DNA from 4 places in the Desulfitobacterium sp. PCE1 genome. Region 3 is predicted to be linked to each of the others. Evidence: riboswitches for the same ligand, from Rfam matches in the RefSeq annotation. Region 3 holds a riboswitch; each other region holds the start of a gene.
The links. A riboswitch is a leader RNA that binds a small molecule or an ion and turns the genes downstream of it on or off. The one in region 3 is predicted to bind cyclic di-AMP.
Positions count from the first base shown of each region.

Region 1 (3,204 bases), 590 kb from region 3:
CTGTAGTGAATCCCTAAGCCAATGATCCCGGCAGTGAGGGGACTCAGGGACAGCCCGGCTTGGGGCAGCACATAGAAAATAAAATAGAGTTGAACCAACAAAGGGGTGCTGCGGATAAACTCGACAAAACCTTTTGAGCCGTAAGCAACGGGTTTCAAGGAAGATCGCCCGCCAATGGTGAGAAACATCCCTAAAAACAAGGCTAGAAAAAATCCGGCAAAGGTGGCGATCACGGTAATCTTGAGTGCCGCAAATATCTCCGGGAAAATTTTGAGGGCAAAATCCCAATTCCACATTTTAATACCTCCCTACGGTCAGCCTGGTTTCTATCCAGCGAATCCCCCGTGTCAAAGGCCAGGCAATCAGGAAGTAGATTACAAGCAGCAAGCTGTAAATTAAAGTCGTCTCCATGGTGGAAGCATTGAGCACGGATGCCTGATAGGTCAAGTCGGCTAAGGTAATTAAGGAGACCAGGGAAGTACTTTTCAGCAGCTCAATCTGCAGATTGCCAAACCCCGGCAGCATCATGACAAAAGCCTGAGGCAGGATAACGCACCGCAGGCGTTGCCAGGGACTAAAGTTTAAGGCGATTCCTGCCTCCGTCTGCCCTTTGGGAACCGCCAAAATAGCACTGCGCACCACTTCGGAACCATAGGCCCCACAGTTTAACCCTAAGGTCAGGACACCGGCCGCCAAGGGAGGCAAGCTGATACCTAAAATAGGTAAAGCAAAGTAGATCCAGAAAAGCTGAACAAGGAGAGAAGTGCCCCGGAAGGCTTCTACATAGACCGCCGTCAGAAATCGGATCAGCGGATAGTTGGACAATCGGCCGAACCCTGCCAGGAAAGCCAGTACAAAAGCAAGGAGCGTTGCCAAAAGAGTGATGGTGAGGGTTATTTCCAGCCCTTTTAACAGTGCCGGTAAGAGGTCTAAGATGGCCAAGGTCATCACTTCCTACTTAATAATGTCTTCTACAGTCGCGTCCCCTGGAAGCTCTTGCTCTGTAAAGCCAAAGGATTCAAGGATCTTCTGCAGTTCACCGGATTCTTTCAGCTTTTGCAATTCGGCATTGAAAGCCTTCCGAAAATCACTGTCTTCATGACGGAATGCGGTTGCTCCATAACCCTTGACATTTTTACCATTGATAACCGGCTGAGTGAAGTCCATAACCCGCTCCAGATTGGGATCAGCGGCTGTATCCAAGGTAGCCTGAACGGAGGGGCCGGTGGCGGTAATCACATCTGCCCGCCCGGCTTGCAATGCCGCCAAAGCAGCCGGCATATCCGGAACAGTCACAATTCTATCCTTGGGGACACCACTGGCCACCAGGTAATCATACTCAATGGCCCCTCCAGGTAAAGCGACTTTAGCTGTTCCATGCTTGGCGATATCTTCATAGCTATGTAAGTTGAGAGGATTTCCCTTTTTGACGGCGATGGCTTCCCCAATACTGTATTCGGGATTGGCAAAGGACACCTGTTCAGCCCGTTCAGGAGTAATAAACATTCCGGCGGTAACCATGTCGAAACGTTTGGCCTGGAGACCGGGAATCAAAGAAGCAAATTCCGTAAGCTCCCCCTGCATTTCATTAATCCCCAGCTCTTTTAAGATGGCCCGGGCGATTTCAACCGCTTCACCGGTGAGTTTTCCGTCGGCAGTTTTGTAGGCGTAAGGTTTTTCATTAGCAAAGCCAACGGTGACGGCCCCTTTCTCCTTAGCCTTCTCCAGGGTACTCATCCCGCCATCGTTTGTCTTGGTGGAGCCACACCCTCCCAAGGCAAAGACACTAAAGGCCAGCATCCCCACCAGCAGAGTCTTGAGCAGTGGTAACTTTTTCATTCAACTTCCTCCTTTTTTACCGGCTGAAATCCGCAAAAAGGCATAGAAAAAGGGCCTGAACAGGCCCAAGAAGAAGCAGCGCATAACATTGGCTATTGATTTAGCATAAAAAACACTAAAACGGTTCACACGCTTACGAGGTTAGCTGCCGGGTTCGGAATGATACCTTTCCGTCACTTCAAGAAGTTTAACTCCTAAAAAGTGATTCACCCCCATTATGGTTCCCCCGTTTTCCTTTTTGGGAAATTCAGCCTTGACTACAAACATTCAGTTCGCAATCTGACAACTTTTTATTTTATTATAAGTTGTTACAACTCAATGTTAACACCTGAATTGGCAGATTGCAATAAAAAATTTGCTTGTTTTCCATTTTCTTCAGCTATTCAGCCATCTCTTCAAAGCGAATTTATTGACCTCTCTATTTATATCGGCAAGACTGGTGGTCAAGGGAATCTCCTTGGGACAGGCCCGTACACAGTTTTGGGCGTTGCCGCAGTCGGTGATCCCTCCATCACCCATGAGAGCGGATAGACGAATATGCTTATGCATAGCTCCTGAGGGATGAGTATTGAAAAGGCGAGCCTGGGAAACGGCGGCCGGACCAATAAATCGGGAACGGGAATTAACCTGAGGGCAGGATTCCATGCAGCATCCACAGGTCATGCATTTGGAAAGCTCGTACGCCCATAGTCTATCTACTTCAGCCATACGGGGTCCGGGACCCAGATCATAGGTCCCGTCGATATCAATCCAGGCATGGACCCTCTTTAAATTCACAAACATCATGGTTCTATCCACCATAAGATCCCGGAGGATGGGGAATTTCCGGAGTGGCTCCAGGACAATGGGCTGCTCCAAATGATCCACCAAGGCTGAGCAGGCCTGCCTGGCTTGGCCGTTAATATTCATGGTACAGGCACCGCAGACTTCTTCAAGACAGTTGCATTCCCAAACCACGGGATTGGTCGCTTTTCCCTGGGCATTGACGGGGTTCTTTTGAATTTCCATCAAGCAGGAAATGATATTCATTTTGGGACTATAAACTACTGCAAACTCTTCCCAGAAGGCAGGTTGATCCGGAGCATTTTGGCGACGGACTTTTAAACGAACAATCTTTTGCCCTGACATGAATATCCCTCCTATTTCTCTACATCATAACGCCGCTGTCTCGGCGTGATGAGTGATACATCCACAGGTTCATAACTGAACCGCGGACCCTCAGGTGTGTAGGTGGCAATGGTGGTCTTCAGCCAATTCGCATCATCCCGCTCCGGATAGTCGGGCTTATAATGGGCTCCTCGGCTTTCATTGCGATTAAGGGCCCCCAGGGTAATGACACGGGCCAGCTCCAGCATATTCCAAAGC
Region 1 is NZ_KB913023.1:599,153-602,356, reverse strand. Features, by position in the region: gene ehuD (ectoine/hydroxyectoine ABC transporter permease subunit EhuD) at 1-296, opposite strand, end outside; gene ehuC (ectoine/hydroxyectoine ABC transporter permease subunit EhuC) at 298-948, opposite strand; gene ehuB (ectoine/hydroxyectoine ABC transporter substrate-binding protein EhuB) at 955-1,839, opposite strand; cyclic di-AMP (ydaO/yuaA leader) riboswitch at 1,956-2,102, opposite strand; gene sdhB (succinate dehydrogenase iron-sulfur subunit) at 2,215-2,967, opposite strand; gene sdhA (succinate dehydrogenase flavoprotein subunit) at 2,979-3,204, opposite strand, start outside.
Region 1: linked by a shared signal. The riboswitch ahead of ehuB (ectoine/hydroxyectoine ABC transporter substrate-binding protein EhuB) and the one ahead of eam (glutamate 2,3-aminomutase) in region 3 are both predicted to bind cyclic di-AMP.

Region 2 (3,204 bases), 890 kb from region 3:
GTACTACCTGATCCTCTTTGCAGTGATTATGGCAGTAGGTGGGTTGTTCTATTCTACTAAAAAGGCTCATTAGAACCACTCTCTTGCAGAGAAAAAACACCTTCCCTATGTAAAATAGGAAGGTGTTTTTTTCTCTCAAAATCGCAAACATTGCGATTGGGAATAAGACCGGCACGAAGCAAAGCTACACCTTTCATCCTTTGCCGGTGCCGCCTGAGCAACACGGAAGTGTGATTAATTAAGCCAGGGGCTTGTCTTACATGACAGCCCCTGGTGATTAAAAAATTTAATGTATATACGGTTTTGTTATACAGTTTAGTATCGGCGTGCCCCAAGATAGCGGGGACCATAGAAGCTATCGCTTACTCCTGAAACCTTAACCCCACTGCCGGGATTGGAAGCATGAACAAACTTACCGTCACCGACGTAGATGCCTACATGAGATGCTCCGGCAGCATAGGTGCTGAAGAAGACTAAATCTCCCGCTTGTAGATTATCCTTACTCACGGCTGAACCTGAATTGAATTGATCGTAGGAAGTTCGCGGAAGGGAAATTCCGGAACCTGAATAGATGTACTTGGTAAAGCCGGAGCAGTCAAAACCACTGGTGGAAGTGCCTCCGAAAACATACTTGGTTCCTTGAAAACCGAGAGCGCGATCGACGATAGAAGAACCATCGGCGCTACCCCGCGAGGCGGTATAGGCTACATTGACGGTTTGTTTGTTAGGCCCTTTAGAGACTACTTCATCAACGGGTTTCTCAACAATCTTCTCATCAAGAACTTTTTTGGCTACCTCTACACCATTTCTTTGCTCGTAAGAATAGGTAACGATTTTTGAACCATTGCTGCCTTTTGTAATAACTTTAGTTTGGCCTGGATTGAGTTTATAATCGGTTTTGGTGACCACATCATAGGGAATGATTTCCTGACCGGAATATGTACCCTGGCTCACGACTGTCAGATAAGGTTCAACAGTAACAAGTTTAATCACTTCTCCCGGCTTGATCATGGTGTCTTCAGTTGCCCCGGGATTCCCGGCAAGAACTTCGGCGGTCAGCATATTGTTTTTGCGGGCAATCAACCACCAGGAGTCGTTTTCCTCTACAGTATACTCTTTTGTGGTGACCTGACCTTCGATGAGCTTTTCATAGGCTAACTCAAGGGAAGCCATTTGCTCGGGTTGGATAGAAACTTTTTCAATCTTTACTTCTTCTAAAAAGCTGACGGAAGTAATTTGGTTCTCATCGCTGGATTTGGAATAGTACTCTTCGTATTCTTTAAGCAATGTGTCTGCTTCTTCTTTACTGGGTAAATAGGCTATGGGTGTTTCATTAACATGAATTTTGTAGCCTTCCAGATAATAGCTCAAAGAGTTGGCTAAATTTTCTTCCTTGATCTCTGAGGCTTTATAGGCGGTATTTTTGATTCTGACATGTTCATAGTTGATCTGGTCCCGTGTCTTGGCAACGACACCATAGGGTTCCCCTTTTTCCTGGAGGAATGTATCCACAAGGGTTTGTCCGCTATGGGAATCTGCCACATAGCCCACTTGCTGGCCGTTGATCGTCACAGCAGCTGCGGTGGTCGTGGTTAGAAAATAGAATCCTAATCCACCGGTCAGGACAAGGGTTACAGTTAAAGAACCAAGAACACGAGGTGATTTCCAAGAAACGTTTTTTGCTATTCTTTGAACTTGATCGGATGCAGAGGCCTTGAATTGAGACAAGCTTTCCTTAAAATGCATGCTCAGACACCTTTCTTAGCCTACGGGGTTAGTTGACGGATTCGGGCGAAAGTGTAAGCCCTACGCACAGGTTGTGCGATTCACCCCAGAAATGTAGTCCCCCGTTCCAGGATACCCTAGATTAGGCTTTAATTATACAATGCACATATTTTATTCTGATTCGACATTAAGTTCTAAAGTTCCTTCATTAATACTTTATGAAATACGTGGAAATTCCATGACAAATCTTGGATGAAAGGGTTTAGCTGTTAGTTATTCATTCTGGAATATGGTAAAATAGTGGCATGCTCTAAGCCGATAGCAGAGGACTAATGACTAGGGGGATAGCCTTGTTCTTTTGGAAACGGGAAAAAGAAGTGAAAAAAATTACTCCTGAACTGAAAACTGCTCGGGAGACCTGGCAAGGGAAAAAGTATAAGACCAATTATTACTCTTATAACTCGGTAAGGAGAAGAGACTCCTTACGGAGCAAGAAGCAACGTAAACATGAGATCGGGGAATACAAGCTTGAAGTGGAGCTTACTCATTTGCCAAGATGCTTTCGTCGTCTGAGCAATCTCCTGTTAAAAACAAAGGGTGGCTTTCAGCAGATTGATCACCTTCTGATATCTCCTTATGGAATCTTTCTCTTGGAGGTCAATAATTTGTCGGGGCTGATTGTAGGGGAAGAAGAGGACCCCAAGTGGTATCAGTCGATTACCTGGAGGGTGAAACCTTTCCCTAATCCTATTCTGGGGAATCAGGTCCGGATTAAAGTGCTGCAAGAGTTGGCGGGGCTTGATGAAACAATCCCGGTCTTTTCTTATGTGACCTTTAACCGGCGTTGTAACCTGAAGGTTTTTTCAAGTGTGGTCTTTTATGATATTGATCTTCTGGCCTCAATCATTAAACTGACCCAGAATCAGCCTGTCGTACTCAGTGATGAGGAAATTCTGCAGATTATAGAGAGGATTGAAAGAATCAATGTGACGGAGCTGGGGATTCGCAATGAGTATGCTGCACGCCAGCGTAGAGAAAGAATGCAGCATAGACCGAAGTATGGGGATATTCGTTGCAGTATTTGCCAAAAGGCTGTAAACGAACGAATGGCCCGATATTGTCTGAATCGTCCTGAGAAATTTGCTTGGAAAATCTATTGCGAAAAACACCAAAAGGAAATGACCAGGGTAGTAAGACGGGAATACACTCAACGTGAAGAATTTGAGGAGATCGGAAATGGTAAGGGGAGAGAAAGACATGATACATACGTTAAGACTGGAGACCCAAAAAAGGAATCAATGGATTGATATTACTTTTTTAATAGAAGGATTTTTGCAGAATTCCCAGATTAAGGATGGCGCAGCGATTATCTATTGTCCTCATACTACGGCGGGAATCACGATTAATGAGAATGCGGATCCCGATGTTTCCCGGGATATTCTGAGGCGCCTGGATGAGATCTGCCCTTGGGATATAGCC
Region 2 is NZ_KB913023.1:2,074,605-2,077,808, forward strand. Features, by position in the region: gene DESPCE1_RS0110290 (APC family permease) at 1-73, shown strand, start outside; gene DESPCE1_RS0110300 (NlpC/P60 family protein) at 316-1,746, opposite strand; cyclic di-AMP (ydaO/yuaA leader) riboswitch at 1,749-1,884, opposite strand; gene DESPCE1_RS0110305 (nuclease-related domain-containing protein) at 2,076-3,032, shown strand; gene DESPCE1_RS0110310 (secondary thiamine-phosphate synthase enzyme YjbQ) at 2,983-3,204, shown strand, end outside.
Region 2: linked by a shared signal. The riboswitch ahead of DESPCE1_RS0110300 (NlpC/P60 family protein) and the one ahead of eam (glutamate 2,3-aminomutase) in region 3 are both predicted to bind cyclic di-AMP.

Region 3 (3,204 bases):
AAATGGGGATTGATTTGGGCCTGCAATGCATTCAACTGTGCTTCCGCAGCCAGTTTTGCTTGGTGGTCAAGCTCTGCTAGTTCGATTTGAATCCCCAGAAGCTCTGCCATCCCAATAGCTAAGCGAATAAGATCCGATGAAAGCTGTCCATCCTTTGTCTCATACAGTTTCATGGTTCCCACCACTTCACCCTGACACTTCAGAGGTACGATGACAGCCGCCGCTAGTGGACAATCACAGATGTTCTGTCTAGGGCAGTTCAGTTCTTTTTGAGTTCGTACTATCTTATAAACTCCGGATTGGATCACATCTCGTGTCGCCCGGGTAAGAATTTTATCTCCCGGATGATGCTGATCACATCCCACACCTAAATAGGCTAGTTGCTTTTCACGGTCCGTGATCGAAACAGCTGCGACCTGCCCGATCTCTTGAATGATTTTGGCGATGTATTCTGCATTTTGCTCATTAAGCCCTCGGCGTAAATAAGGAAGAGTCTGGTTAGCTATTTTGAAGCTGAGTTCCGCATTCCGCTCTGTAGCTTGCCGCGCAGCTTTTTTATATTCAAGATTTAGATGATACAAAAGAAAAAGTGTGTTGCCTATTAAAAATGGAATTAACAGCTTCATCTGGCTTGTTACTAAGACCAGCATTAATTCCACGCCAAGTATAACTAAGCTTTGAAAGATCATCTATCATCCCTCATGTCCTCTAGAATTCATAGAGTGTTTCGACAGATGGACGGTCACTTCCTGTATTCTAGCGAAGGATTTCCTGAAGTTTTTCTTTACCTTGTTCAGATCCTACCACCAGCAGGATATCTCCATCGTCCAGAACAAACTCAGCCCCTGGAGAAAATTGTTCAATACCCTCTCTAACTACAGCCACGACCGTCAAACCGGTTTTTTCCCTCAATTTTAAATCGCTTAAGGTTTTCCCTTTGGCACCGGAACCTTTGGCGATTTCAATTTCGGCTACATCCATCCAGCGGCTTGCCAAGCGATCCGTATAGTTTACAATTTTTGTGAGATGTGCGTCAATTTTTTGATCAATCTCACGCCTCTGCTCCATTAATTTCTTCAACTCATCAAAATAGACCTGAATCTCTGCTTTCTGATCAAAACCTCTCATAAACTTTTCCGCCATGCTTTTGGAGATCACCGTAATCCCTACCCCTTGACTTACCATGACTACACCCATGGTTTGGAGGATAGCAATAGAGCGCCGGATGGTCTCCGGAGATACATTATAACGACCCGCTAAAGTCGAGCGTCCATGTATTTTTTCCCCTTCGCGGTACTCTCCCATAACGATAGAATGAGCAATATCTATCGCAATTTCTTGATAACGTGCATTATATTCCATCGGGTTCCTCTCCTTGATCTATTTATAATAATTTTTTTAACTACATGAAATAATAAACTATAATTCCTTACAAATTAACTCTAGATAACATAAACATATGGTGGAAAAATTGTGTACAAAAAATACAATTGACTACTACCAACCCACATGATACTATTAAGTTGTTAGTTATGCAACTTTATATGGGCTTAATTTCCCAAGAGGAAAACGGGGGAACCAATTTAGGGGTGAATCGTTTCAAACGTAGAGCATGTTTCAGCTCGAACCCGTCAGCTAACCTCGTAAGCATTGAGACACATATGGGCGTAAACACCTGCTTATGTAGTAAGCTTTTCTTGGGAACCGTGACGGTTTTTTTTTGTTCTAAGGACTTATTCTTTTATATTCGCAAATAGAGGAGGGCAATCATTATGGCAGTAGAATTTCTCCCCCCTAACCCAAGACAGGCTTCACAAGCAAGGGCTTTGGAATTAAAACAAAAGGCTCAATCTTACAACAAGTGCAAGGAAACGATTCCCTGCGGTCTCGCTTTAAGCGAAGAATATAATGAAAACCGAGACTTTATACTGGATCAGTTAGATGCCGGCCTGGAGCATTGGCAGGATTGGAAGTGGCAGCTTAAGAACCGTATTCAGGATGCTGAGAACTTGAGTACCCTGCTTCCCCTGACCCCGAAGCAAAGACATGAAATCGACGAGGTGGGTAAAATCTATCGCTGGGCAGTTTCACCCTATTATTTAAGCCTTATCGATAAAGATGATCCTCGGGATCCCATCCGTCTACAAAGTCTCCCCTCTATGGAAGAGATCCTCGATGATTCCGGGGAAGTCGATCCTATGGGAGAAGAGTATACATCCCCTGCTCCGAGTATCACTCGTCGTTACCCAGATCGTCTCATAATTAATGTAACCAATCTGTGTGCTATGTATTGCAGGCACTGCCAACGCCGGCGGAATATCGGGGAAATTGACCTCCATGAAACCCGTGCTAATCTGGAGGCGGCTTTAGATTATGTACGCTCCAATCCAGAGATCCGGGACGTGCTGGTCACCGGTGGCGATGCACTCCTCCTCAGTGATCAAATGCTGGATTGGCTATTAGGAGAATTGCACGAAATTAAACATGTGGAAATCAAACGCATTGGCACCCGGGTCCCTGTCACTCTGCCCATGCGCATTACTGATGAGCTCTGTGCTGTTCTTGAAAAATACCCACCCCTTTATATCAATACTCAATTCAATCATCCCAAAGAGGTGACCGAGGAGACCAAGAAAGCTGCCGATCGCTTGATTAAAGCGGGAGTTATCTTGGGTAACCAAGCAGTTCTTCTCAAAGGAATCAATGACCGACCGGAGATTATGAAGCGCCTTAACCAAGAGCTACTGAAAATTCGCGTTCGTCCCTACTACATCTTCCATGCCAAAAATGTTAAGGGCACGAGCCACTTTATTCCCCGTATTCAAGACGGGTTAAAGATAATGGAAAACTTACGCGGCTACACCTCCGGTTTGGCCATTCCAACTTATATTATTAATGCCCCGGGAGGCGGTGGCAAAACCCCCATCCTACCACAGTACCTTATTTCCCTTAACGATGATGAAGCGGTAATAAGAACCTGGGAAGGTAAGGTTGTGCATTATCCTAATCATTAACTATCTTATGAGGTCGTTTCACTCTGAGTGAATGATAAACCCCAATAAATTATATAGGGAGGAATCGGTATGAAATCACAAAAACTAACCTCTGACCCAGTCTATCAGGCCATCCTCCAGACTCACACCAACAGCCTTAAACGCTATCTCTCCTTAGCTCCTACCCTTAAAACTCCTCCTCAACAGAATA
Region 3 is NZ_KB913023.1:1,186,576-1,189,779, reverse strand. Features, by position in the region: gene DESPCE1_RS0105865 (histidine kinase) at 1-689, opposite strand, end outside; gene DESPCE1_RS0105860 (TrkA C-terminal domain-containing protein) at 757-1,362, opposite strand; cyclic di-AMP (ydaO/yuaA leader) riboswitch at 1,538-1,664, shown strand; gene eam (glutamate 2,3-aminomutase) at 1,773-3,014, shown strand; gene DESPCE1_RS0105850 (hypothetical protein) at 3,084-3,204, shown strand, end outside.

Region 4 (3,204 bases), 1.3 Mb from region 3:
TACCCTGAAAACATTATCGAAGCCGTTAAAACAGCCGTTCTTTCCCACTCACGGGAAGGTTATGAACCGGAAACTTTGGAAGCGAAGATTCTTTATGATGCCGATAAATTGGACTTTGTAGGCCCTATAGGTATAGCAAGGCTTTTTGCGTGGGCAGGAAAAGAAGGAAAACCCTTTTTTGGGCCGGATTCCTGTGAATCCTTTTACCGTGAAAGAATTAGTCACTATCATAAGCATCTCTATACCGAGACAGCCCGGGTACTTTTCGAGCCCCTCTTTTTGTATTCCGAGAATTTTTGGTCCGAATTAGAAAAAATGAGACTTAAAAAGGACTAAGCTGGTTAAACTATGGATATATCTTCTTGGGAAAGGACGGTATATCCATTGCGTTGGTTGAAACGTATTTTAGTCATTCTCATTGTCCTTTTGGTTGCTAAAGGCTTATTTACTCCGGAACAGCCCCAAGCCTATATTTCCTCGCCACGAACCCAACTCTTATTAGAGGAAATTGAATGGCGGTCTGTTCAGATTAAACAAGCTGCACAGGATTTGCCCGGCAGTATCGAAGTGTTGCTGCGGAAGTTTTTTTCTGACGGAAAACCTGGATCTCAAGCGAAATCGGTTTAAATCCGGCAGGAAAAATATATTAAAACATCATTTTATTTGAAAATTTAACGATAAAATGATTTTGATTTTGTTAAATTGTTTTAATAAGGCAAAAGAGAGCGCAAAGCTCTCTTTTTTTGAGTTTGCTCCTTCTTTTCATTCATTATCAAAGAGAATCGTGAATATGAATAGGCAAAGGTTGTTTTAAAAATTGTTCATTTCGGTGTACAATAATCGATGTAATCTTCTTTGAGCTATGGTGCGCAATTCTAGTGCGTAAAATGACAGTCGAAGGCGGGCCTAAGAATCCGCTAAGGGCATACCGATGAAGTTCCTGGTGGTGGCTTTCGACGCCCAGTCGAGGGTTGCTGCTGGGAGTTAAGGATGAGGGGGATCTGCAATGGCATGCGGGCGATACCCTCTTCCGTGGAGGCCTAAGTTCGTGGCTGTTTTCTGGTTATGGCTTAGGGTATGAACCTGCATTAGGAAGGAACTTAGTGCAGTGTAGCCTGCCTTGAGGTGGAGAAGTTGGGAGGGCTGAAGGAACTTCTGTCTATTGGCCGATGGACTTAAGTTGCCTGAAATTCTTTTCTGCAAAAGAGGCTAGACTGTCACGGAGCGTTAAGGAAAACTTCTAGAGCGAAAACTAACGAGGATTAAAGTGCGTTCTTAGTGGCGATCAAGTGCTGGAGCTGGCAACATTCTAGACTGAGGGAAAAGGGAAACCGCCTAACAGGAAACTGAAGGAGCTCAGTGGGAAAACCTACTTGACCTATGGCGCAATATTTATTCGTTGGTGTCCTAAGGCTCAAAGGGCAACACCTCTCGTAAGAGAGGTGTTTTTTGTATAGTATACTTCATGTGCACAGAAAAAAAGCTGTTGAATAGATATAAATAACATCAGTTTCCAAGATTATAGGCTTTTGCCATTATTTACGTGGAGGAATAAGGAAATTTTCGGCGAATACTACATAAGAAATGTGGGCTGAATCTAAACCATATGTTTAGAGCGGGGGACTATCTTTTGGGGTGAATCGCAGTCATGCGTAGGGCTTACACCTTGTTGCCCGAATCCGTCAACTAACCTCGTAAGCGACGAAAGGTGGAAAATTCATGGACTCTTCCTCTAAGAGGGGGTGGATTGCCAGTGTGGTGTTGTCCGGCACCTTATTGGTTAGCAGCCTCCCGGGAACCTATGTGCCGGGAAATGCTGCTGAGCTTGTTACAGGTTCAGAATCTATTCTCTTAAGGAATGCTTCATCGTTTAAGGCACAAATGGTCTCCAGTACATTACTATCCGATATCATCCAAGTAGAGAAAGAGGATATGATCCTGCAGCCTAGGCTAGCAGCGACCTTAGCTTTTTCTTCAGAGCCTATAGTAGCCGATACAGATAACCAAAAGGAATCACTGCAATTTTCAAAGGCGGAGAGTGAAGATACCGTCACGACACCTGAGGAAATGACGATAACGGCCTTAAGAGATCAGGTCTCGAAACAGGCCGCAGCGGCTCCCTCCCAGGAAATCTCTCGTGGCGGCAGTTCCAAAGCTGAGGAGATTGTCAGCAATGCCCAAAGACTTATCGGTATCCCCTATGTGTTTGGAGGAACTACTCCAAATGGTTTTGATTGTTCCGGCTTTACCCAATACGTCTTTGAGGGGTCGGAGATCGACTTGCCACGAACCTCATATTCACAATATGAAATTGGAACAGCCGTCAAGAAAGATGAGCTTCAGATTGGGGATTTGGTATTCTTCTCTACCTATGATAGCGGGGCATCTCATGTGGGAATCTACATAGGTGGTGGAAGCTTTATCCATGCCTCCAGCACCGGCATTAAGACCACAGGCTTATCGGATAGTTATTACGCCGGTCGTTACCTTGGAGCCAGGAGAGTTTTTTAATTCATGGTCTTGTTATAGGGACAAAAGAAGTATCGCATAACTGCTTTCTTTAAAGTAGTTTGCGATACTTCTTTTTACTCTAAGGACCATCTTTTCGGATCTGAACTAAATTACCAACCGATTGGTAATTTAGCTTTAATAAGGTAGCCAAGGCACCAGTCTATAACTCTTGCATTCCCCTCCCGGTTCCGCCGGTGTCCGATTATGGATATAGAGGTCGGTCTTTCCGCATTGTTTCGTCCGCTTATAATAGCATTGACGGCATAGTTCGACACGGTAATTAAGAATCATGGTTTTCCTCCTTATGAGGGTTGAAATGTTCATATACCGCGAGAGCTGCCGGGGAAGGAAGACCGGATTTTTGAAGTTCCTCCACAGTGGCTAGGCGGATAGTATCCATGGATTTAAAATATCTCAAGAGCTGTTGCCTTCTCTTGGGACCGACACCCGGTATTCCATCCAACTCGGAAAGGGTCATGCTTTTAGCCCGTTGTTGCCGATGGAAAGTAATAGCGAATCGATGGACTTCATTTTGAATCCGTTCCATCAAACGAAAACCGGCTGAACGGCGATCCAAGGAATGGATTCGGCCAGCGGAGTCGATTAAAGCCGAAGTTTGATGCTTGTCGTTTTTGACCATGCCGGCAACAGGAATCGCGGCCTTTAAGTTGCGGAGAGCATCCAGGGCTGCAT
Region 4 is NZ_KB913023.1:2,506,263-2,509,466, reverse strand. Features, by position in the region: gene DESPCE1_RS0112495 (HD domain-containing protein) at 1-336, shown strand, start outside; gene DESPCE1_RS0112490 (hypothetical protein) at 385-627, shown strand; cyclic di-AMP (ydaO/yuaA leader) riboswitch at 1,580-1,716, shown strand; gene DESPCE1_RS0112485 (C40 family peptidase) at 1,720-2,511, shown strand; gene DESPCE1_RS23330 (hypothetical protein) at 2,647-2,802, opposite strand; gene uvrC (excinuclease ABC subunit UvrC) at 2,792-3,204, opposite strand, start outside.
Region 4: linked by a shared signal. The riboswitch ahead of DESPCE1_RS0112485 (C40 family peptidase) and the one ahead of eam (glutamate 2,3-aminomutase) in region 3 are both predicted to bind cyclic di-AMP.